Regions from separate parts of the Bradyrhizobium sp. CCGUVB1N3 genome, predicted to be linked through region 2. Evidence: predicted binding sites of a transcription regulator. Region 2 holds the regulator's gene; the other holds the start of a gene.
What was found. The regulator LexA, encoded in region 2, represses DNA repair genes until DNA is damaged. The targets are predictions, from matches to a motif close to TGTTCNNNNTGTGTTCNG.
Positions count from the first base shown of each region.

Region 1 (11,932 bases), 1.9 Mb from region 2:
TGATCTCAGCCCTTGAGACGGTCCTTGGTCGTTTGCGCCCCCTTGTTTCCGATTTTTCCGGGCAGGACAACCTCGGAAATGCGTTTCGCTGGGATGCAAGGCCCCCTAAACTAACCTAAATGTCACAAGTTGCCATGATCAGCGAACCCGCCCCCACCGTCCGCGAGTTGCTGGCCTTCTATCTGGAGGCCGGCGTCGACTGCGCGCTTGCCGAGGAACCGATCGATCGGCTCGCCGAGCCGGAGGCGCCGCCCCCGGTCGCACGCGTGGCGCCGCCGGTCGAGGCGCCGCGCCCGGTTGCAGCGCCAGCGGTGCTGCGCGGCGAGGCTGCGCCCGCGCCTGACGTTGCGATCGCCTCGGCGCGCGAGGCGGCGCGGACCGCGCCGACGCTGGAGGCGCTGCGCGAGCTGATGCAGAATTTCGACGGCTGCGCGCTGAAGAACACCGCAACGCGGCTGGTGTTCGCCGACGGCAACCCGGAAGCGCGCATCATGTTCGTCGGCGAGGCGCCGGGTCGTGATGAGGACATCGAAGGCCTTCCCTTCGTCGGGCGCTCGGGAAAGCTGCTCGACCGCATGATCGGCGCGATCGGGCTCGATCGCAGCAAGGCCTATATCGCCAACGTCATCCCGTGGCGGCCGCCGGGCAACCGCACGCCCACGCCGCAGGAGACGCAAACCTGCCTGCCCTTCATCCAGCGCCAGATCGAGCTCGTGAATCCCGACGTGCTGGTGACGCTCGGCAATCCCTCGACGCAGACGCTGCTCTCGACGCGCGAAGGCATCATGCGCACGCGCGGTCGCTGGTTCGACTACGACACGGGCGCGCGCGTCATCCGCGCACTGCCGACATTCCATCCGGCCTATCTGCTGCGCTCGCCGTCCTACAAGCGGCTGGCCTGGCAGGATCTGCGCGCGATCGCGAAGGTGATGGCGGGGTAGCTCGCACTCGTGTCCCAGACGCGATGCAGCGTGTAACGCTGCGCCGCAGAGCCGGGACCCACGTGTCCGCGGAGAGACAAGCCCCGGCTCAGCAGCGCAGCATTTCATGCCGCGCTGCGTCCGGGGCACGAGACCTCACGTCCCCTTCGGGCGCACGATGGCCCAGCCGATGCGGAGCAGCGGCTGACGGCCGTTCACCAGCCATTCGAAGGCGCGCGGCACTTCGGGCACGATGCCGGGGAAGCGTTTCGCAATCTCCGGCGGCGGGGTGCCGGCGGTGTCGGAGGCGCGCCAGACCACGACGCCGCCGGTCTCGCTGAACCTCGTCGGCGTGAACCAGGGCGTGCGCTGCGGCTCGGCGTCGATGAGGAGATGCGGCCGGCCGGAATGCAGCGCAATCAGGCTCGCAAGCTGCGTCTCGCCGGCGACCGCGCGCAGGCGCTGGTTGGTGCGTCGGGCAAAGCTGTCGTCGAAAAAGTCCGAGATCGCACGCGCCGGCATCGAGGTCGCGATCTCGCCGGTCCCGGTCCAAGGCATCAGGAGAACCGCCAGCACGACGCCCACGGCGGGTGCAGCGACGGCGGCCGCCCACACCGTGCGCAGCACGCGGGCGCGACGCATGGCAATCAGCTCGCCGGCCGCGACGATCACGGCGAGGCCCGACATCAGCAGCACGACGCCCGCCCCACCCGCGACGCGGTCGAACCCGTACAGGCCGGAGATCAGCACAGTGCCAAGCCCGGGCGCCAGCGCGAAGAAATAGACGAAGTTGCGCGCCAGCGGCTCGACCGGCGGCCGGTAGATGATCGGCGCGTCCTCGGTTTTACCGGCGAACCAGCTGGTGTTGAGGAAGGTCAGCACCGGGATCGCGGCCGCGCCGAGCAGGAGGCCGCCGAACAGCCAGGCCGTGTTGATCGCGCGTGCCTTCAAATCCTCAACCTGCAGCAAGGCCGGCATGGACAGCGTCTCGGCGCGCATCAGCCAGATCGCATAAGGCAGCACCAGCACGGCAACGACGACCAGCGCATAGATCGGATCGAGCGCGCGTAGCGTTTTGCGGCCGCCTTCGGTCGCGACCGCGAAGATGGCGAGCAGCACCAACAGGCCGATGGCGGCCGGCGTCGTCAGCAGCAGCAGCCCGGCGGCGATCGACCAGGCGAACCAGGCGTTGCCGCGGCGTTGGCCGATCAGCTGCCAGGAATGCAAGAGGAGCAGCGCCCAGAGCGGGCGCGCCAGCACCATCGGACCGAAGTCGAGCGCGGACGAGGAGAACGCCAGCACCGTCATCGTCAACAGCACAGCGAGCACCGCCTGCTGGGTGCCGACCACGGCGCGCGCGAGATGATAGAGCGCGATGAAGGTCGCGATCTCGCAGAGCTCCGCCAGCACATAGACGCCGATCATGTGGCTGCCGGCGGCGCGATAGGCGATGTCGGCAAGCCAGAACGCCAGCGGCGGCCCGAGCCCGGTGCCGACCTGATATTCGCGGCCGAAGGCGAGCAAGATCGCGAGGTTGCCGGGAGGACTGCGGTAGAAGACCAGCGCCACGAACAGCCACATCGCGGCCTGCAGCAGCACCACGATCCACACCACCAGCCGCGGCCGGGCACGGATCAGCTCGATGACCAGGGAGGTAAACCGCATGCAGCGTCCGAAATGATGCAGCCAACCCGTCCAAGCCGGCGCGTCCATGTTTGATAAAGCGCGCTACGCGTCGTGGCAACCAGCTCGTCTGCCTCTCCCGGTTCCTACGGGGAGAGGTGAAGTGGGAGCGAAACCCGCTGCTAGAGATTGGCCGAAACGTCGCCCCGTACGTCCGCCTCAACCTGCACCACCGCCTCATCCACGGCCGTGAACAGGTCGCGCTTGGGTTCGACCGTCCAGGGCATGTGCTTCTCGCGCGCCGCGACCACGGGCGCGAAGAAGCTGCGGTGATGGATGGAGGGACCGAGGCGGTCGAGCGCGTCGAGATGGTCGGGAACACCGTAGCCCTTGTGCTGCTCAAAGCCGTAGCCCGGGCAGTCCTGCGCCAATGCACACATCAGCCGGTCGCGCGTCACCTTTGCAATGATCGAGGCCGCTGCGATCGAGAGCACCAGGCCGTCCCCGCCGATCACGGCCTCGCAATCGCAGGCGGTGTCGAGCCTGTCGCGGCCGTCGACGAAGACGTGCTTGGGCGACTCGGGCAGCGCCACCACCGCGCGCTTCAGCGCCCAGAGCGAGGCGCGCAATATATTGTCGCGGTCGATGCGCGCCGGTGAGGCGACGGCGACCGAGACCTGCGCGGTCGCGCAGATCTTGTCGAACAGCTTTTCCCGCTCCTCGGCCGTCAGGCGCTTGGAATCGTCGATACCGCGCGGAACCCGGTTCGGGTCGAGAATCACGGCGGCCGCAACCACCGGCCCGGCCAGCGGCCCCCGCCCCGCCTCGTCGCAGCCGGCAACCGGCCAGACGCCGCGCTTGATCAGCGCGCGCTCGCGGCGAAAACTCGGCGGCTTGATGACGCCCTTGGCGGCCTTCGTCCCGTCCGTCCTGGCGGCCTTTTTCGGCACGGCCTTGGCCGGCTTCCTGTCTGTTTTCTCGGCGGATTTATCCCGAATCATGGCCGGGATCGTGCGCATGCGAGCCCGGCCGCGCAACCGGGAACCTCAGACAATTCCCACTATTCAGGCCCGCGTCTTCCTCAGAACAAGCTCAGCTGCTCGCCGCCGCGCTTCGGCTTGGCGAAATGGTCCGTGGTCAGCTTGGAGCGGCGCTTGTTCAGGCCGAGCCGCTCGCAGGCGATCTCGAAGCGGCGGCCGATGGTCCATGCCATCGGACCCGTGCCCTTCATCCGCTCGCCCCATTGCGAGTCGTAGTCACGCCCGCCGCGCATGTCTCGGATTAGCGTGAAGACGTGGCGGTAGCGGTCTGGATAGTTCGCCATCAGCCATTCGCGGAAGAGGTCCCGGACCTCCAGCGGCAGCCGCAGCAGCACGTAAGACGCTTCCTTGACGCCGGCATGCGCGGCCGCGTCCAAAATGCGCTCGATCTCGGAATCGTTCAGCGCGGGGATCACGGGAGCGACCATCACGGTGGTCGGGATACCGGCCTCGCCGAGTTGCTTCAGCGCCTCAAGCCGCTTCGGCGGCGTCGAGGCGCGCGGTTCCATCGTGCGCGCCAGCTTTGGATCGAGCGTCGTCACCGAGATCGCGACCTTGGCAAGGTTGCGCTTGGCCATGCGCGACAGGATGTCGATGTCGCGCGTCACCAGTGCCGATTTCGTCACGATGCCGACGGGATGGCCCGCGCGCTCCAGCACCTCCAGGATACCGCGCATGATCTTCCGCTCGCGCTCGATCGGCTGATAGGGATCGGTGTTGGTGCCGATCGCGATCATCCGCGGCTCGTAGCCGGTCGCGGCGAGTTCCTTCTCCAGCAGCGCCGGCGCCTCGGGCTTGGCGAACAGCTTCGACTCGAAGTCGAGCCCCGGTGAGAGGCCGAGATAGGCGTGGGTCGGCCGCGCGAAGCAGTAGACGCAGCCGTGCTCGCAGCCGCGGTAGGGATTGATCGACCGGTCAAAGCCGATGTCGGGCGAGTCGTTGCGGGTGATCACCTTGCGCGAGGTGTCGACCGCGACGGTGGTCTTGAATGGCGGCAGTTCCTCCAGGCTCTGCCAGCCGTCATCGAAGGCGACGCGCGCCTCGGCCTCATAGCGGCCGCTGGCGTTGGACTGGGCGCCCCGCCCGCGCCTGCGCTCGCTGTCGATCGCGACGGCAAGCTCAGGAAACGCGGAAGGCGCACCCGCCGGCTCGGAGGGCGCCGTGACCGGCGGGTGCCTGAGGGCATGAGAGGATGCTCGACTCATGAAGCCAAGATAGCACGCGAATGGAACAAATCAAGAACACGAACATAAAAACCGGAAAACAACCCCATGCAAAGTAGCCGCCCAAACTTCGCGCGCGGAAGTTTGACCTCCCGCAAAGGTTGCCGGCCGCAGTGCGGTTTGATGCCGAGCGCTAGAAACGGATCGATCGCAGGGGGACCGGGTTGGTGACGGTCGACGCAACAGGGTCAGCATGATCATGACAAGCCAACAACAAGCGCGCACGAGCGCAGGCGACCTCGACCTGCTCGATCGCTACTGGCGAGCCGCAAACTATTTGTCCGTCGGGCAAATCTACCTTTTGGACAATCCGCTGCTGCGCGAGCCGCTCCGCCCCGAGCACATCAAGCCGCGCCTGCTCGGCCATTGGGGCACGACGCCGGGGCTGAACTTCATCTATGCCCATCTCAACCGCGCGATCCGCACGCTCGATCTCAGCGTTCTCTATGTCTGCGGCCCCGGCCATGGCGGCCCGGGCATGGTCGCCAACACCTATCTCGAAGGCAGCTACAGCGAGATCTATCCGAACATCGGGCGCGACACGGACGGATTGCGCAAGCTGTTCAGGCAGTTCTCCTTCCCCGGTGGCATTCCGAGCCACGCGGCGCCTGAGACGCCGGGCTCGATCCATGAAGGCGGCGAGCTCGGCTACGCGCTGGTCCATGCCTATGGCGCCGCGCTCGACAATCCCGACCTGATTGTCGCCTGCGTCGTCGGTGACGGCGAAGCCGAAACTGGGCCGCTCGCGGCGTCCTGGCATTCGAACAAGTTTTTGAATCCCGCGCATGACGGCGCGGTGCTGCCGATCCTGCATCTCAACGGCTACAAGATCGCCAACCCCACCGTGCTCGGGCGCATGCGCGACGAGGAGATCCGTGACCTCTTCCGAGGGCTGGGCCACGAGCCGCTATTCGTCGAAGGCGACGATCCCAAAGCGATGCACCGGATCATGGCGGACGCGCTGGACGTGGCGCTCGCCAGCATCCGCTCCATCCAGCAACATGCGCGCGAAACAAAGGCCACGATCGAGCGACCGCGCTGGCCGATGATCGTGCTGCGCTCACCGAAGGGCTGGACCGGCCCCAAGGAGGTCGACGGGCTGAAGGTCGAGGGTTTCTGGCGCGCCCATCAGGTGCCGGTCGCCAATTGCCGCGAAAATCCGGCGCATCTCAAAGTGCTCGAAGATTGGATGAGGAGCTATGCGCCGGAGGAGCTGTTCGACCGTAGCGGCACGCTTGTTCGCGAGTTGCAGGCCTTGGCTCCGACCGGCGCTCGCCGCATGGGCGCAAATCCGCACGGCAATGGCGGGCTGTTGAAGCGCGAGTTGAAGCTGCCCGATTTCCGCAGCTTCGCCGTCGAGGTGAAAGAGCCGGGCAAGACGGTCGCGGAAGCGACGCGCGAGCTCGGCAAATTCCTGCGCGACGTGGTCAGGCTGAACGCGGATGCGCGCAACTTCCGCATCATGGGTCCGGACGAGACCGCGTCGAACCGGCTCGACGCCGTGTTCGAGGCGACCGAACGGGTCTGGATGGAGCCGACCGAACCCTACGATGTGCACCTCGCCCAGGGCGGCCGCGTCATGGAGGTCTTGAGCGAACATCTCTGCCAGGGCTGGCTCGAAGGCTATCTCCTCACCGGACGCCACGGCTTCTTCTCCTGCTACGAGGCCTTCATCCACATCGTCGACTCCATGTTCAACCAGCACGCCAAATGGCTGAAGGTCTCGCGCGAGCTGACGTGGCGGCGGCCGATCGCCTCGCTCAATTATCTCCTGACCTCGCATGTCTGGCGCCAGGACCATAACGGCTTCAGCCATCAGGATCCCGGCTTCGTCGACCTCGTCACCAACAAGAAGGCCGACATCGTCCGCGTCTATTTCCCGCCGGACGCCAACACGCTGCTGTGGGTCGCCGATCACTGCCTGCGCACCTATGACCGCATCAACGTCATCATCGCCGGCAAGCAGCCCGCGCCGCAATGGCTCTCCATGCAGGACGCGGCGACGCATTGCGACGCCGGCATCGGCATCTGGACCTGGGCCGGCACGGAAAGCGCCGACGGCGAGCCCGACGTCGTGATGGCCTGCGCCGGCGACGTGCCCACGGTGGAGACGCTCGCCGCGGTCGATCTCTTGCGCAAGGCGCTGCCCGACCTGAAGATCCGCGTCGTCAACGTCGTCGATCTCATGACGCTGCAATCGAAGGAGCAGCATCCGCACGGGTTGAGCGACCGCGATTTCGACTCGCTGTTCACGCGCAACAAGCCCGTGATCTTCGCCTATCACGGCTATCCCTATCTCATTCACCGCCTCACCTACAGCCGCGCCAACCATGCCGGCATGCATGTGCGCGGCTTTGCCGAGGAAGGCACGACCACCACGCCGTTCGACATGGTCGTGCTCAACGAGCTCGACCGCTATCATCTCGCGATCGAGGCGATCGAGCGCGTGCCCGGGCTCGCGACGAAAGCCGCGCACGTCAAGCAGCAGTTCCGCGACAGGTTGCTCGAACATTCGCGCTACGTGCGCGAGCACGGCGAGGATATGCCAGAGATCCGCAACTGGATGTGGCCGAACAGCGCAGGCGGATCGACGCGGGCTTAAAGCGCGATGCGATTAAGACGATTGGCCATCTTGGGGACACCTCTCCCCAGAGGGCCAAGCCGCTCAGTCCCGAGTCCTTCGGCGCTCCTCATTCCTGTCCGACGCAGGTCCATGCCGGAGCGTCCGCAGGACGGCAATGAAGAGCAGTGCTGCGACTGGCCAATGAAACCAGATTCTGTGCAGACCGGTGAAAACGTTGATCAGAATCAGAAAGCCCGAAACTGTGAGGATTGCTGCAATGGGACGAGGCAGGATCGCCCACCGATCCGCGATGGAGCTCATCCAGTTGGACGGCTCGTATCGGCCGCGAATCGTTTGAGCGCCAGCTTCCGAGCCTGCAGCTGCTCCGACCTGAGGAGCAGGGCTTCCACTATCTCGCCCAACGGCCCCGCCGCCCACGGTCACCCGATAGGTGGTTACGGGGGCCACGTTCTTCATCTGTTGCTGGCCGAGACAGTCAAACCCAACAGATAGTTTGTTGTGCACCTGATCGTAGACGGAAGCCGAGACCATGACGTCACCGGGCTCGGCGAGTTCTTGCAGCCGCGCCGCGATGTTGACCCCGTCGCCAAAAATATCGGAACCATCCACCATCACATCACCTAGATTGACGCCGATGCGAAACCGCATCTGGGGCGCGCGAGGTGGAGCCGAATTCTGACTGGAAACTTCCTGCTGAATCTCGACCGCGCATTGCACGGCCTCGACCACGCTGGCGAACTCGGCGATCACGGCATCGCCCCAAGTATTCACAATCCGCCCGTCGTGGCGCTCCACCAATCCTGCAATGGCAGTGCGGCAGCGGCGCAGCATCTCCAGCGTTCCCGCTTCGTCTGCTCCCATCAGGCGAGAATAGCCGTGCACGTCCGCGCACAGGACAGTCGTCAGCCGCCGTTTCACCTTGTCGTCGGTCATCGACCATATGGTATCTCACTGACCGCCAAATGCACCAGGCATCGTCTGGCGCGACAGCGGTTCCCAAGCCATTTCCTATCGGGCCAAGCCCGCGATGTCGCCTCCAGTCCCGAATGGCGCTGTTGACTTGCCGCGGTCAAAGCCGCCCGCGGAATGTGACATCTACATGAATGATCCGGCGCAAGACTGCGCAGCCGCGTGGCATGACGAAATCGTCTCGTCGTTGGGCAGGTCGTCCATGAAATCCCAGATCATCGCAGAGCTCGGACAAGGCGACATCCTGTTGCCGTCACTGGTGGCGGAAGGGCTCGCTGCCAACGATCGCGTCAAGGTGCGCCTGAGTGCGCTGCAAGCTGCGCGGCAGCACGCCGAGGCGCCCGAACGGTCGGCGACGGACCTTGCGATCGAAAGTCGCGCGATCGGAATCACGCCTGCGGGAATTGCGGGGCTGATCGGTGGCGCACGTCGGGTCGCTGCCATGGGTCACCGCACATGCGCGGACGCTTGTGACGCGGGTACCTGAGATTTGGCTCGGCTGCTGAACCCCCAACCCGATCAAGATAGAGCGGGCCTCCATTTGGGTAATCCCCTTGCGCACTCATCTTCCAGCGCGCTCGGCACTAGTGTGAATCGGTCAAGTCCTCGATGGGCCGCAGCCGGCAAAAATGCGCTCGCAAGCGCCCCCCTCATTGCCGGCCGTCGGAGCTGGGATCTGGCCAATGTCGACTAGAGACCTGGGAGATCGCCTTTCTTAAATCCTCAATTGCCAGAGAAGATGCTTCAATCCGAGAATATTACACGTCGCGTGTTCGAAGTTTCCGCGAGCGCCCAACCTGAGGAGATGCCGGCCTTTTCTCAGCCTTGGTTCTTACACGCCGTGTACAGGAAGGAATACCGCGCAGCCAAAGCATTCAATAAGGCCGGCAAGCTAGTATGTGTTTTTCCGTACGGCCAAACGAAGGTCATGGGCCTTTTTTCAAAAGTGACGAGTCTAGATCGCTGGAGGCGCCTCAGCTCATTCGTCTTTCTCGATAAACAGATGAGTGATGGAGAGAAGCGAGATGCGGTCGCCGATATCATAAAACAGCTTCCTGGATCGACGGCTTATTGCCAATTCATCCTGGATGACGGTTCCGGCATCATTCGCGACGCGCTCATCAAAGCCGGGTTTGAATGTATCAAAATGCCCAGGTACATCCGATCACCCAGCAAACAACGTTATGAGCGTGCTGACGCGTATGCGAACGCCAAAGACAATGTACTGAAAACCATCTCAAAGGACGGAAGGACCCGATACCGAGCAACAATAGAACGAGCAAAGATAGAAACCATCTCAGCGTCTGATTTTTGTAAGTTCTACGAAAGCAATCTTATTGGTAAAGGCGTGCAGAGCTATTCCCCGCTAGGCATTGCGGAAACACTCATCGAGAATGGTATCCACCGTCAGAAGGCCCTCACGCTCGCAGCAAAGGATAAAGACGGCCTAGAAGCTGCGGCAGTTTTCCTGTTTGATTCGAAAACCATCTACGCATGGTTGGCGACCAGAAAATATCATCCGGAAAGCAGGAAATTTGGCCACGATGATAAATACAAGAAATTCTGCATGGATATATTGGTCATCGAAGCCATGATCTTCGCAGAGATGCATGGCCTGGTTTATGATGCCGAAATTTTTCCCGTTGAAAGGAGCGACGTCACCCAAACTCCGCACAGAATTTTTGTCAACGAGAAGATACTCCACCTCACAAAAGAGGAATCCAGATTTCTCTTCCAAAGAAGGGGTTGGTCGTATGACCAGGCATGGCTGGTTTTCTACAGGATAAGGGAACTTGCAAAGCGAGCATTTGATAGTATCGAACGCCGCACACGTCGGCTCAGGGTCAGAAGCGCCTTTGGTGGCTCTGCCGGTGGCTTAGTCGGCTCTTGGCCGATGTTTCAGGGTGTCGCCCAGGCGACGCGACGGCGACCGAAATAGTTCGACTGTGGCTTGAACGTTACATCCGCCCACGATGAACCCGTTTAAACTTTGGTCCGTTTTGGCGAGTTCTCGGGGCTTTTCATGAAGAAACTTGCTTTGGCGGTGTCCGCTCTCGCGGTCAGCGCGATGGGTGCATCCGCGGCCGACCTGGCTGTGAAATCCCCTCGATATCAAGCGCCCGAAGCAGCCGTTTTGAGTTGGACGGGCTTTTATGTCGGAGTCTCGCTTGGCGGCGAGCAGGCCAACGCCGATTGGACGACCAACTCGGTTGGCGTTGTCGCACCGGGCTTTGTAATTCCTCCCCCAACGGTAGACGCTAGTTCGCCTAGGCGCTTTAGCACCTCAAGTGGTCGCTTTGGCGGCTTTGCCGGATACGACTATCAATTCGCGCCTCAGTGGGTTGCAGGCATTGTCCTCGATGCCGGGTATTTCAACGGCACCGTCACGACGGTCGGGGTGCCCGGCTGCACGATCACGTGCATCTTGGGTGTCCCGGGACCCGGAGCCGATGTATCGAGTGTAAGAGCTAGATGGGATGCGGATGTGCGGGGTCGGCTCGGATATCTGGTAACGCCCAATGTTCTGCTCTATGGGACCGGCGGTATTGCGTTCCAAAACTTCTCCAATTCGGCAACCTGCCAAACCAGCCAGACTGATCCTGTTTGCGGACCAACTGCAATCCCCATTTTTACGACGGCGACGAACAGCTCCACCCGAACTGGCTGGACGGTCGGAGTCGGCGTCGACGCGAGAATCTTCGCAAACTGGATGCTTCGCGCCGAGTATCGTTACTCGGACTTCGGAACGTGGAACAATTCGCTGTCGCTGGTATCCCCTGGTGTTTCAAATGTAACGTTAGCCACGAGCTTGAAACTCAATACGCACATCGGAATGGTCGGAATAGCGTACAAGTTCGGTGGGCCCGTCGTTGCAAAGTACTGAGTTCTCCAAACTTCGATCCTTTCTTAAAGCCACGCCCATCACCGGCGCATCCGGAAGCTAGAGCGATCAAGTGAGATCGACGGCCTGACGACCATCTCTCCCGGGCCGGGAGAGGTGAACAGCTCCTCAGCTTGGCGTGATCCCTCGGCGGCCGCGGCTCAGTGAGTGCCGGCGAATATCTGGATGCAGCCGATCACGACCTCGATCACGATCAGCACCACCACAGCCACTTCGAGGCGCAGTGAACGCTGCGTGTCGATGATATCGGTCAGCGCGTTTGCGGTCCCGGAAATCGCGGCAAGCTTGCGCTCGAGCGTATCGAGACGCTCCTTCAATTCATACTCGTCCTCGAGCCGCGAATAGAGGCGGTCGAGCCCGGGTTTCTCCCAGAGCACGTCGGGCTTCTCCGCGACGGCGACACGGCCTGCGACGCGCTGCTGCACCAGCAGCGCGTTGCCGATCAGTTGCAGGATTCCCTTGCGGCGGCGCGGCGTGCGGCCGCGCTGAGCAAGTTCGCGCGCAAACGGCTCGATAACGTCGAAGACGGCAGCAACGCGGCGCTCGTCGCGGGCGAGCGCCGTGCTCTTCGCAAGCGCATCCGCGATGAGAAGCAGACGGTCCTCGGAAAATTTGCTGAGGCAGATCGGTCCACCCGGCTGGATCACTTCGGCGTTTTCATCGTTGCAGAG
Region 1 covers NZ_JANADR010000001.1:3,529,988-3,541,919, forward strand. Annotated here, with positions in the region: gene NLM33_RS16740 (uracil-DNA glycosylase family protein) at 135-941, shown strand; gene NLM33_RS16745 (glycosyltransferase family 39 protein) at 1,077-2,585, opposite strand; gene NLM33_RS16750 (ribonuclease HII) at 2,726-3,544, opposite strand; gene NLM33_RS16755 (PA0069 family radical SAM protein) at 3,625-4,788, opposite strand; gene NLM33_RS16760 (phosphoketolase) at 5,006-7,408, shown strand; gene NLM33_RS16765 (adenylate/guanylate cyclase domain-containing protein) at 7,472-8,323, opposite strand; gene NLM33_RS16770 (hypothetical protein) at 8,562-8,846, shown strand; gene NLM33_RS16775 (hypothetical protein) at 9,099-10,298, shown strand; gene NLM33_RS16780 (outer membrane protein) at 10,383-11,243, shown strand; gene NLM33_RS16785 (RMD1 family protein) at 11,402-11,932, opposite strand, start outside.
Region 1: a site for LexA is predicted at 4,810-4,827, ahead of NLM33_RS16755 (PA0069 family radical SAM protein). Genes of this name have one in related genera too.

Region 2 (11,932 bases):
CGCTGGAGAAGCAGCGGCTCGACCGCGCGGTCAACAACATGACCCAGGGGCTTCTGCTGTTCGACGACTCGCGAAGGCTGGTGGTCTGCAACCAGCGCTATCTGGAAATGTATGGGTTGTCGGCCGGCGTCGTGAAACCCGGTTGCAGCTTCCACGACATCATCGCGCATCGCAAGGCGACCGGGTCATTCACCGGCGATGTCAACCGCTATGCCGCACGTGTGCTGCGCGACATCCACCTGCGCAACTCCATGGTCGTCGACACCTCGGACGGCCGTTCGATCCAGATCGTCAACGAGCCGCTCGCCGACGGCGGATGGGTCGCGACGCATGAGGACATCACCGAGCGCCGGCGCACCGAGGAGCGCATCACGCATCTTGCGCATTACGATGCGCTCACCGACCTGCCCAACCGCACCATGTTCCACGAGCATCTGCGGGACGCATTGGGTGCGATCGCCGGCGGCGAGCAGATCGCCGTGCATTACATCGACATCGACGAATTCAAGGGCGTCAACGATGCGCTCGGCCATCTCGTCGGCGACGAGCTGCTGAAATCCATCGCCGCCCATCTGAACCGCTGCGCCGGCGAGACCGAATTCGTCGCCCGCCTCGGCGGCGACGAATTCGCGATCGTGCAGAGCGCCGTGACCTCGCCCGACCACGTCACCGATCTCGTGGCGCGGGTGTTCGCCGCCATCCGTGAACCGTTCGACTGCATGGGCCACCATCTCGCCACCGACGCTTCGATCGGCATTGCGCTGGCGCCGGACCATGGCACCGAGCTCGACCAGATCCTGAAGAATGCGGATCTGGCGATGTACGCCGCAAAGGCCGCCGGCCGCCGCACCTATCGCTTCTTCGAGCCGGAGATGGATGCAAAGGTGCGCGAGCGGCGGCAGCTCGAGACCGATCTTCGGCATGCCATCGCCCATGGCGGGCTCGAAGTGTTCTACCAGCCCTGCCTCAGCCTGAAGGACGACACCATCACGGGCTGCGAGGCGCTGGTGCGCTGGCGCCATCCGGAGCGCGGCATGGTTTCGCCCGCCGAATTCATCCCGATCGCGGAGGACACGGGCCTCATCAACGAGATCGGCGAGTGGGTGCTCGCGAGGGCCTGCCGGGATGCTGCGACCTGGCCGGATGACATCCGCGTTGCGGTCAACGTCTCGCCCGTGCAGTTCAAGAGCGGCACGCTGGCGCTGAAGATCATGGCGGCGCTCGCCGCCTCCAACCTGCCGGCAAGCCGGCTCGAGCTCGAGATCACCGAGGCCGTGCTGATCCGCGACGACGACACCGCGCTCGCCATCCTGCATCAGCTGCACGCTATCGGCGTGCGCATCGCGCTGGATGATTTCGGCACCGGCTACTCGTCGCTGAGCTACCTGCACCGCTTCCCGTTCGACAAGATCAAGATCGACCGCTGCTTCGTCGAGGACATTGCAGGACCCGACGGCTCCTCCAGCATCGTGCAGGCCGTGGTCGGCCTCGCCGCCGCGCGCCGCATGACCACGACCGCGGAGGGCGTGGAAACCGAGGAGCAGCAGCGCCTGCTCCGCTCGCTCGGCTGTAGCGAGATGCAGGGCTATCTGTTCAGCGCGGCGAAGCCGGCCGACAAGGTGCAGGAGCTGTTCACGCTCCACCGCCGCCGTCTTGCCCAGAGGAGCGGCCACGAAAGCCGTCGCCGCGAAGCGGGCTAGGTGCGAGGCCTTGCGTTGTAGTTCGGGTGGGCAAAGCGAAGCGTGCCCACCTCGTGTCTCGCCGCGGATACGGAAGCGGTGGGCACGTCGCTGACGCTCCTTTGCCCACCCTACCGCATCTCGGCTTACCGCCTTAGTTCGGCACCGCCGCCTTTTGTGCCGGCTTCGCGGCCGCCGCATTCACGGTCACGCCGTGCAGGAAGTCAAAGGCGGCGTGCAGCGCCTTGTCGTCCTTCTCTTCCGGCGGCACGTAGGATTGCGAGCCGGTCTGCTCGCTGCCGTCGGCGGCCGAGAGATGGCCGCGCATCTGGGCTTCGGCCATCGTGTCGACACGGCCCTTCAGCTCCGGCGGGACGTCCTGGAGGATCTCGATGTCGGGCGCGATGCCCTGCGCCTGGATCGAGCGGCCCGACGGCGTGTAGTAGCGCGCGGTGGTCAGCGCCAACGCGCCGCTGCCGGTGCCGAGCGGGATGATCGTCTGAACCGAGCCCTTGCCGAACGAGCGCGTGCCGATCAGCGTGGCGCGCTTGTGGTCATGCAGCGCGCCGGCCACGATCTCGGACGCGGACGCCGAGCCGCCGTTGATCAGCACCACCAGCGGCTTGCCCTTGGTGAGGTCGCCGCCATGCGCGCTGAAGCGCTGGGTCTCCTCCGGGTTCCGGCCGCGGGTCGACACCACCTCGCCGCGGGCGAGGAAGGCGCTCGACACCGAGACTGCCTGGTCGAGCAGCCCACCCGGATTGTTGCGGAGATCGACGACGTAGCCTGCGAGCTTCTCCTGCGGGATCTCCTTGGAGATCGACGCAATCGCCTTGCGCAAGCCGTCGGTGGTCTGTTCGTTGAACGAGGTGACGCGGATATAGCCGATATCGCCGCCCTCGGCATGGAACCGGACCGGGCGCACATGGATGATCTCGCGCGTGATCGCGACGTCGAGCGGCGCGTCGGCGCCCTTGCGCACGATGGTGAGCTTGGTCTTGGTATCGACCGGACCCTTCATCTTGTTGACGGCCTGCTCGAGCGTCATGCCCATTACCGCCTCGCCGTCGATCTTGCTGATGAGGTCGCCGGACAGGAGGCCGGCCTTGGAGGCCGGCGTGTCGTCGATGGGCGACACGACCTTGACGAGGCCCTCCTCCATCGTGACCTCGATGCCGAGCCCGCCGAACTCGCCGGAGGTGGTCTCCTGCATCTCGGTCCAGGCCTTGTCGTTCATGTAGCGCGAATGCGGATCGAGCGAGGTCACCATGCCGTTGATGGCGCCCTCGATCAGCTTGGCGTTGTCGGGCTTCTCGACGTAGCTCGCCTTGACCCGCTCGAAGACCTCGCCGAACAGGTTCAGTTGCGAATAGGCATCGTCCGCGCCCGCCGCCGCCCTTGCCACCCATTGTCCGCCTTGCGGAGAGGTCGCCAGCAGAGTCAGACACGCGCCGGTCAGCGCGCCGAGGGGGAACAGCAGGGTTTTCCGCATGGATTGATTAGCCTTTTTGCTGGCGGTTGGGAGGCGCCATGCAAATGGCGATCCAGCCCGTTTCTCACAATACCATTCTGGTTTCTTCAAGGCCGGTCCGCCACGTCGGCGGGCATCCGGCAAAAATCCCTTCGTCCCGGCCTAAACTTTTGGCAACGTTCGCAGGCCGGTTTGCGCCAGGCGGGAATCGGCCCCGTCCGGCCACGCGTTCAAGCTATGCGATTTTGGGATGGTTTTGGCGGGCCGAACCGGATAGGCGATGGAACAAGGCTTCAAATTCTCGGGAGGATAACAATGAACGAAGCACCCCGCATCCGGCCTCAACGAAACGTCGAACTTGGCGCCAGCGACGAGCCGTTCCAGAACCTGCACGAATTCATCCGTAAGGCTCGCTCCAACCTTAACCAGAACGCCTGGGACTATATCGTCGGCGCCGCCGAGACCGAGACCACGATGCGCCGCAACCGCATGGCGCTGGACGAGATCGCCTTCCGCCCGCGCGTGCTGCGCGACATGCGCAACGTCGATGGTTCCGTCGTGCAATTCGGCCGCAAGATGCGCCTTCCGGTCGTGCTGGCCCCGGTCGGCGCGCTCGAGATCTTCGATCCGCACGGCGCGGCCTCGGTCGCGCGCGGCGCCGGCACCTTCGGCGCGGCGCATATGCTGAGCTCGGTGTCGGACCCGGGCCTCGAGAAGACCGCGGAAGCGGCTCCCGATGCGCTACGCTTCTACCAGCTCTATGTCCGCGGCGACGACGCCTTCGTCGAGGATGTCGTCGCCCGCGCGGTGAAAAACACCTACGCCGCGTTCTGCCTGACCGTCGACACCGCCCATTACAGCCGCCGCGAACGTGACATCGCCAAGCGCTATGTGCGCGAGAGCCGGCTGCGCGCCACCGGCGGCGACTACCAGAAGGGCCTGGAGTGGCGGACGGTGAAGCTGGTCAAGGACAAGTTCAAGATTCCGCTCGTCATCAAGGGCATCGCGACGGCCGAGGACGCGCTGATCGCGCTCGATCACGGCGTCGAGTGGATCTACGTCTCCAACCATGGCGGTCGCCAGCTCGATCATGGCCGCGGCGCCATGCATGTGCTGCCGGAGATCGTCGATGCCGTGAAGGGACGTGCGAAGATCATGGTCGACGGCGGCTTCTGCCGCGGCACCGATATCGTCAAGGCGATCGCCATGGGCGCGGACCTCGTCGGCATCGGGCGCCTGCAATGCTGGGCGCTGGCTGCGGCCGGCGAAGCCGGCATCACGCGGATGCTGGAGCTGCTGGAAGACGAAGTGCTGCGCTGTCTCGGGCTGCTCGGGGCCGCCTCGTTTGCCGAGGTGAACACATCCTGCCTGCATCCGGCGACCGCCACCAACGCGCCAAGCGTATTCAGCGCGTTTCCGCTGCTGGATATCGAGCCATATCGCTACTGAAAGGATGCAATGACCTCCCTTCTCTCTCCCGGCAGCGCGGATGCGCTTCTGTTCGATCTCGGTCGCGTGGTGCTCGACATCGACTTCTCCAAGGCGATCACCTGCTGGGCGGGACATGCCGGCTGCGAACCGCAGGCCATCATCGCGCGCTACGTGCGGGACAGCGAAGCCTATCGGCTGCATGAGATGGGCAAGATCAGCGACGAGGCCTATTTCGACTCGCTGCGGCGCTCGCTCGGGATCGAGATTTCCGACGCGCAGTTCCTGGAGGGGTGGAATGCGATCTTCGCGGGCGAGATGCCCGGCATCGCAAACCTGTTGCCGCGCGCTGCGAAGCACGTGCCGCTCTACGCCTTCTCCAACACCAACCGGCCGCACGTGAAATATTTTTCGAAGGAGTACGCCGATTTGCTCGGTCATTTCCGCGAGCTTTATCTGTCCTCCAGCATCGGCCTACGCAAACCCGACGCGGAAGCCTTCGACCATGTCGTCGCCGCGATCGGCGTGCCGGCGAAGCGAATCGAGTTCTTCGACGATCTCGCGGAAAACGTCGAAGGCGCGCGGGCGCGAGGGCTGACCGCGGTTCACGTGACGTCGCCTCGCGACGTCGGCGAGGCGCTGAAGGCACTGGGACTCTGAGAGCACGGCCGCTTTGCTGCGGCCGCTCGGCATCTGGTTCCGGCCCACTCCTGGAACTTTTCAAGTGAATTATGGAACCAACTCGCTCTGTGCATTTTTGTACAGAGTTCCCGGAACGGATCAGCGCGTCGGGAGTCATATGGCCGTTGGGTTTCTCTACAACGGACGCGTGATCGTGTTGGGCAAGACCTACTTCAACAAGCAAGCCTCGATCCTTCTCAAATTCGCCAAGTCGACGTCGAACTCGCAGCTCTCCGCCAAGCTGGTCAGCAAGGCGGCGGATCTGAAGTCGCAGGGCGACCCGTTGCCCGAGATGGATCACAGCCTGAAGGCGCCCGACGTCGATCCGGACAATGAAACGGGAGCCACCTGATGCTAGCCGTGAGCCTAGTCGTCGCCGTGGCCTGTCTGGCCACCGTCATTCCGGTCTTTCTCGTCTTCGAGACGATCGCGCGGCGACCGCGCTAGGCGCATTCAACTGCGCTTGGGTTGAGGCCGATCGAGACGCTGCCGTTGCGCGCGCATGCGGCTCGTCTTCTCCTTGAGCGCTTCGATCTCCTCGTCAAGCTTTGCGCTCCTCGACTTCGGCGGCTCATCGCCGCGCAGCTTCTCGAGCGCCTTCTCGACCGACAGCTTTGAAGTCTCTGCCATCAGCGTTCTCCCGGACGTCTCCTGACGCGCCTGCGTGCGGTGGCGCGCAGCAACTCTGAGCCGGAAGCAGGACGGCGCGATATTGTCCCAATGGGCATCCCGGCGGCCTTCTCCGCGAGAGATAATTCATCTCCACCTTCGCAATCCCCCTTTTGCCACGACGCCTGCTCTCGGCTAGAACGCAACGCAACTCTCTCGTTCGATTTGCCCAGCAGGAGTTCAGCCCGTGGCCCTGATGCCGGTTTCCGACGCGCTCGCTGCGGTGCTCGCGGGCGTCGAGCCCGTGGCGGACGAGATGGTCGCGCTGGATGCAGCCTACCATCGCGTGCTGGCCCGCGATGTCGCGGCGCGGCGGACGCAGCCGCCACAGGCAATGTCGGCCATGGATGGCTATGCGGTGCGTGCGGCCGATGCGGCGAAGGTGGGCGCAGAGCTCACCGTGATCGGCGAGGTCGCGGCCGGGCGGCCGTTTGCGGGAACGGTCGGCGCGGGAGAGGCAGTGCGGATCTTCACGGGCGGCGTGGTGCCCGATGGCGCGGATGCGGTGGTGATCCAGGAGGACACGGTCGCTGACGGCAAGCACGTCGCGATCAAGGAGGCCGCGATTGCCGGACGGCACATCCGCCCCGCCGGCGTCGATTTCCGCGAGGGCGACGTGCTCCTGAGGAAGGGAAGCAGGCTCACCGAACGCGACTTGTCGCTTGCCGCCGGCATGAACCATCCGGAGCTTGCCGTCCGCCGCCGGCCCAGGGTCGCGATTCTCGCGACGGGCGATGAGCTCGTCATGCCCGGCTCCACGCCCGGCATGGGCCAGATCGTCTTTTCCAACGGCTACGCCCTGCATGCGCTGGCGCGGGCCGAGGGCGCCGAAACGGTCGATCTCGGCATTGCCGCCGATACCGTTGCGGCGACCACCGCCGGCATCCGCCGGGCCCGCGAAAGCGGTGCCGACATCCTGATCACGACCGGCGGAGCCTCGGTCGGCGACCACGATCTGGTCCGGCCGGCGCTCCAGGCCGAAGGCTTCGAAATGGCGTTCTGGAAGATCGCGATGCGGCCCGGCAAGCCGATGATGCACGGCCGTCTCGGCGCGATGCGGGTGATCGGCCTGCCCGGCAATCCGGTCTCGTCCTATGTCTGCGGCTTCCTGTTCATGGTGCCGTTGATTCGCGCGCTTGCTGGCCGCTCGCGCGTTCATCACCGTCGCGAGCGCGCCGTGCTCGGGCGCGACGTCGGGCCCAACGACGTCCGCGAGGACTATCTGCGCGCCCGGCTCGAGGAGCGCGAGGACGGCACGCTCGTCGCCGTTCCCGTCAACCACCAGGACTCCTCGCTGCTTGCGAATCTTGCTGCCGCACAGGCACTTCTCGTGCGCGCGCCGTTTGCGCCGAAGGCGGACGCAGGCACGCCTTGCGAGGTGTTGCGGCTACCCTTGTAAGTGCGATCTGATTCGCGCGTGGCGCGAACTTCGCCGCGTTCACCAAAAATTAAGTGGTTGCGGAACACATATCGAACATATAGTGTCCGTTCATGATTTGTTTCGAGCATCTAGCGGCTTCTGCTGAATCTGACGTCTCGGAATCGAACGACATCAACCGGGGGATTTGGTCGAGATGTTAACGCGCAAACAATACGAGCTTCTGCGGTTCATCAGTGAGCGCCTCAAGGAAAGCGGCGTGCCGCCCTCCTTCGACGAGATGAAGGACGCGCTCGATCTGCGCTCGAAGTCGGGCATCCACCGCCTGATCACCGCGCTGGAAGAGCGCGGCTTCATCCGCCGCCTGCCCAACCGCGCGCGCGCCATCGAGGTCATCAAGCTGCCCGAGCTTCAGGCCGCAGGCGCAGGCCGCCGCGGCTTCACGCCCAGCGTCATCGAAGGCAATCTCGGCAAGGTGCGGGGCGCAAGCGCTCCGGTTGATGACGGCGAGCGTCCGGTCGCCGTGCCCGTGATGGGACGGATCGCGGCCGGCACGCCAATCGAGGCATTGCAGACCCGCAGCCACACCATCAGCGTGCCTCCGGACATGCTCGGCTCCGGCGAGCACTACGCGCTCGAGGTGCGCGGCGATTCGATGGTCGACGCCGGCATCCTGGATGGCGACATGGCGCTGATCCAGCGCAACGAGACCGCTGATACCGGCGATATCGTGGTGGCGCTGATCGACGACGAGGAAGCGACGCTCAAGCGCTTCCGCCGGCGCGGTGCGTCGATCGCGCTGGAGCCCGCCAACACCGCCTATGAGGTGCGCATCCTGCCGCCGAACCGGGTGAAGATTCAGGGCAAGCTGATCGGGCTGTACCGGAAGTACTGATGGCCCGGCAGATCGCCGGCTATCGCGCAGCAACACGGGCGGACGGATTGTCCGCTCCGGCGGGATAGTGTTTTCACTTCGGGTGCGATTATCCCCACACCTGCGCGGAGCTAGATCCTCAAGCATCGCAGGCGCGAGAGCGCTGTGCACGATGCAGAGGAAAAACCCATGCGACAGATGATTTTGAGCGTGATCACGGCGGCCTTGATCGCGGGATCGGCATCCGCAAGCGACGCAGCGCAACACCACCATCCCGTTCGCAAGACGGAGCAGGTAGCGACCAGTGCGCCATTCCGCAATGCCAACAATGCGATCGCACCTGCGGCGCAGGCGAGCTGGCCCTATTCGGGGTACTCGGCTCCCGCCGGCCGCTGATGAAAGCTCGCGTGAGTGAATGGTGTGAACCAAGATAGAGTCACGGCGGGAGGCTTTGTTCCTCGTTAGCCGGGAAAGATAAAGTGATCGGGCAACGCGCAGACGAGCCGCAGATTTGCCCACAAACGCGATACACTCGGAGGCTTCCACTCTGATAGAGGCCTGCGCCTCCGGGGGGCGCGGACCTGCTATCTCGCATGAGGAGCACTCCGATGTGTGACTACAGCCTGCATGCCGTTGCGACCCGCCCCGCTCAAGTCGGCGAGACGATCGTCACGACAACCTTCCGCGGCACCTCGACGCGTGGATTTGCGTCGGAGCGTGATCTCTCGGTTGCCGTCTGCCTTCTGCCCGGCACCGAGCTCGCCTTCGCCGACAACGTCCGCTACGACAATCGCTGGATCTGGACGCGCACCGTCAACTCGCGCGTCGGCAAGTTCGGCAAGGTCGATCCGCACATTCCCGATCGTCATCATGATGCGATCGAATTCCCCGACGGCAACTACGTGCTGGTGACGCAGCTCGTCGAAGGCCAGCGTGCCACGGTTCTGCAACTGCCGGTAACGCAGCCGCTCGGCGAGAAGATAGAGCAGCCCGCCGTCGAGCAGCACACGACCCAAACGCCCACGACACGCCTGCCGATCGGCTGACGCGTCTTCTAGTCCTCGGCCTGCAGGTCGGCCTCCGACGGCGTAGCGTCTTTGCTGCGTGGAGTAGCCGGCCGCGGTGCGAGGCTGAGCTCGAAATCGCTATCGCCGGCCCCAGCCGGCGACCAGGGGCGGTTTGCGCCTCTTGCTTTCACCGTTTGCAGCGTGAAACCGTCGCCACTGCGCGACAGCACGAGCGCGCCTTGCGTCTTCAGACGCTCGCGATCCACGACCATCGCCGCGCAATCGGTTGCTGCCGGCTTCGCCGTCACCACCAACGCGGCACGGCTGCAATCATCGGCCAGCGCATCGACGCGCAGCGACAGCGCGACAAGACGACCATCGGCGAGCGGCGTCACGCAACCGCCCTCGTCGCATGAGACGCCGTCGGCGAGCGAGGTATCGGTCGCGCTGCGCGAATCGGCATCGGCTGCAAGCCACTCCTTGAGAAGAAAATTGTCCTTGCCGGTTCGGATCAGGTGCAGTTGGCCATCCTTGCCTCGCACCGCGACGCTGCGGCCGTCGCCTGCGATCAGGATGTCGGGCTGGCGCACGTGCAGCGCCCAGCCAATCGCGAGCGCCAGCACGACGGCGCCCGCCCAGCGCAGCGGCGTGCGCAACAAGCCCATCAGAACGAGGCCGACGCTGGCGGCAATCAGCGGACCGGTCCCGAAGGCGGTGATGCGGCCGACGGCGCCCGGTAACGCCGCGACCCAGCGTGTCACAACGACCATCCAGTCGATGCCGATCCCCATCAGCCACCAGAACACGCCATCGAGCCCGAACGGCGCTGCGATCAGCCCCAAAAGTCCGGCGGGCATCACCAGCGCCGAGACCACCGGCATCGCCGCGAGATTGGCGAGTACGCCGTAGGGCGTGACGCGGTGGAAATGGAAGGCGGCATAGGGCGTGGTCGCGAGCCCCGCGATCAGCGAGGCCATCAGCAGCATGACGAGCTCGCGGCCACCCCAGAGCGCGATGCGCGCGGTGGCGGAATCGTCGGGCGACGCGAACAGGTTCGGCATGCCGATCTGCACCAGCGCGACAAGACCAAGCGTTGCCGCGAACGACATCTGGAAACTGGGGTGAACCAGGGCCTCCGGCGCGACCGCGAGCACGATCATCGCGGCAACCGCCAGCGTGCGGAAGGTGATGGCGCGTCGATCGACCATCACCGCGATCAGCACCACCGCTGTCATGAAAAACGAGCGCTGTGTCGCGACCTCCGCGCCGGACAGCAGCAGGTAGAACGCGGCGGCCACAAGTGCTGCCGCAGCCGACCATTTCTTGATCGGATAGCCCGCCGCAAATCCCGGGACCAGCGCCAGCAGCGCGCGCACCGCAAAGAACACGACGCCGGCGACGACCGCCATGTGGTAGCCGGAGATCGACAGCACGTGCCCGAGGCCGGAGATGAACATCGCGTCGTTGACGGGCTCGGTGATTGCGTCGCGCCGCCCGGTGAGGAGCGCGGTGGCAATCGCACGATTGTCGCCGTCGAGCGTGGCGCGGATGCGCGCGTCGATCGCATCGCGCAGGCCCTGCATGATCGCGGCATAGCGCAGCCGCAAGCCTCCGGTCTCCGGTGGCGCGGCGACCGTGATCGCCCCCATTGCAAAGCCTGACGCGCCGATGCCCTGAAAGAACATGTCGCGGGAGAAATCGTAGCTGCCGGGCCGCAGCGGCGCGAGCGGCGGCATCAGCCGCGCCTTGAGTTGCACGAAGCTGCCGACCTCCGGCGCTGTGCCCTTGCGCACCGACAGCCGCACACGCTCGAGCTGGATGTCGCCGCGCTGCGCCTCCATCGCCGTCACGCGCAACACGAAGCGGTCGGTGCGCTCGCGGATATCGCGCGTCTCGACGAAGCCGGATAGCGCCACCGAATAGAGCGGCTTTGCCAGAACGGTGTGAGCAATGCGCGCAGTTTTCCAGGTCGCCGTGGCAAAGCCTGCGGCGATTGCGGCGATCATCATGGCGGGTGCGAACAACCGGCTCCGCCGCAACAGCACGGCGCCTGCCATGAGCACCAGTGCCGTGATCGCGGCGACCGAGAGCACGGGTTCGTGGTCGGCGGCAAAATAGAGAGCAATCCCGGTACCGAAGGCCACGGGCACCCACGGCAGCAGCCGCCCCGCGCCGGCTTCCGCCTTGGCCCATCCGCGCAATGTCTCGGCCAGCGACGACCACGCGCCAAAGCCTGCCGGCACAAGGCCGCCAGCCGACGCGGCACGGCCCGTTGGCCATGTCCCGGCAATCCCTTGCGAGCGGTGTGGCCGGGAAGGCTCCGCCATTCCTGCACCTTACGATACGCGACGGGTGCGGAGGCTACCGGAAGGCGCGGGGATGCGAATAGCCGAACGAAAAGGGAACCGGTCGAGGGGCCGCTACTTTTCCTCTTCCATCGTCACGGCCACCGCTGCCTTGGCGGAAAGCCGGACCTTGTTGCCCTCGACATCGGCTACGAGGCCCTTGTCGATGAAGTGATGATGGCCCTTGTGACTGCCCTCGCCGCTGTCCTTTTTAGTCAGCTTGATGCGGTTGCCTTCGACACGGTCGACGGTGCCGATATGAACGCCGTCGGCGCCGATCACTTCCATATGCTCTGCGATGGTCTGCATCGTGCGGGATCCTCTTCTGCAGCCCTCACAACGCCTGAGAGACCTTTCCGTTCGCCGCTCACCGTAGGTCGCGGAGAATCTGAGCCCTTGC
Region 2 covers NZ_JANADR010000001.1:1,631,473-1,643,404, forward strand. Annotated here, with positions in the region: gene NLM33_RS07720 (EAL domain-containing protein) at 1-1,700, shown strand, start outside; gene NLM33_RS07725 (S41 family peptidase) at 1,834-3,171, opposite strand; gene NLM33_RS07730 (alpha-hydroxy acid oxidase) at 3,466-4,599, shown strand; gene NLM33_RS07735 (HAD-IA family hydrolase) at 4,609-5,238, shown strand; gene NLM33_RS07740 (hypothetical protein) at 5,378-5,611, shown strand; gene NLM33_RS07745 (hypothetical protein) at 5,713-5,889, opposite strand; gene glp (gephyrin-like molybdotransferase Glp) at 6,116-7,327, shown strand; gene lexA (transcriptional repressor LexA) at 7,503-8,201, shown strand; gene NLM33_RS07760 (hypothetical protein) at 8,370-8,576, shown strand; gene NLM33_RS07765 (hypothetical protein) at 8,789-9,226, shown strand; gene NLM33_RS07770 (ComEC/Rec2 family competence protein) at 9,235-11,514, opposite strand; gene NLM33_RS07775 (DUF2171 domain-containing protein) at 11,608-11,841, opposite strand.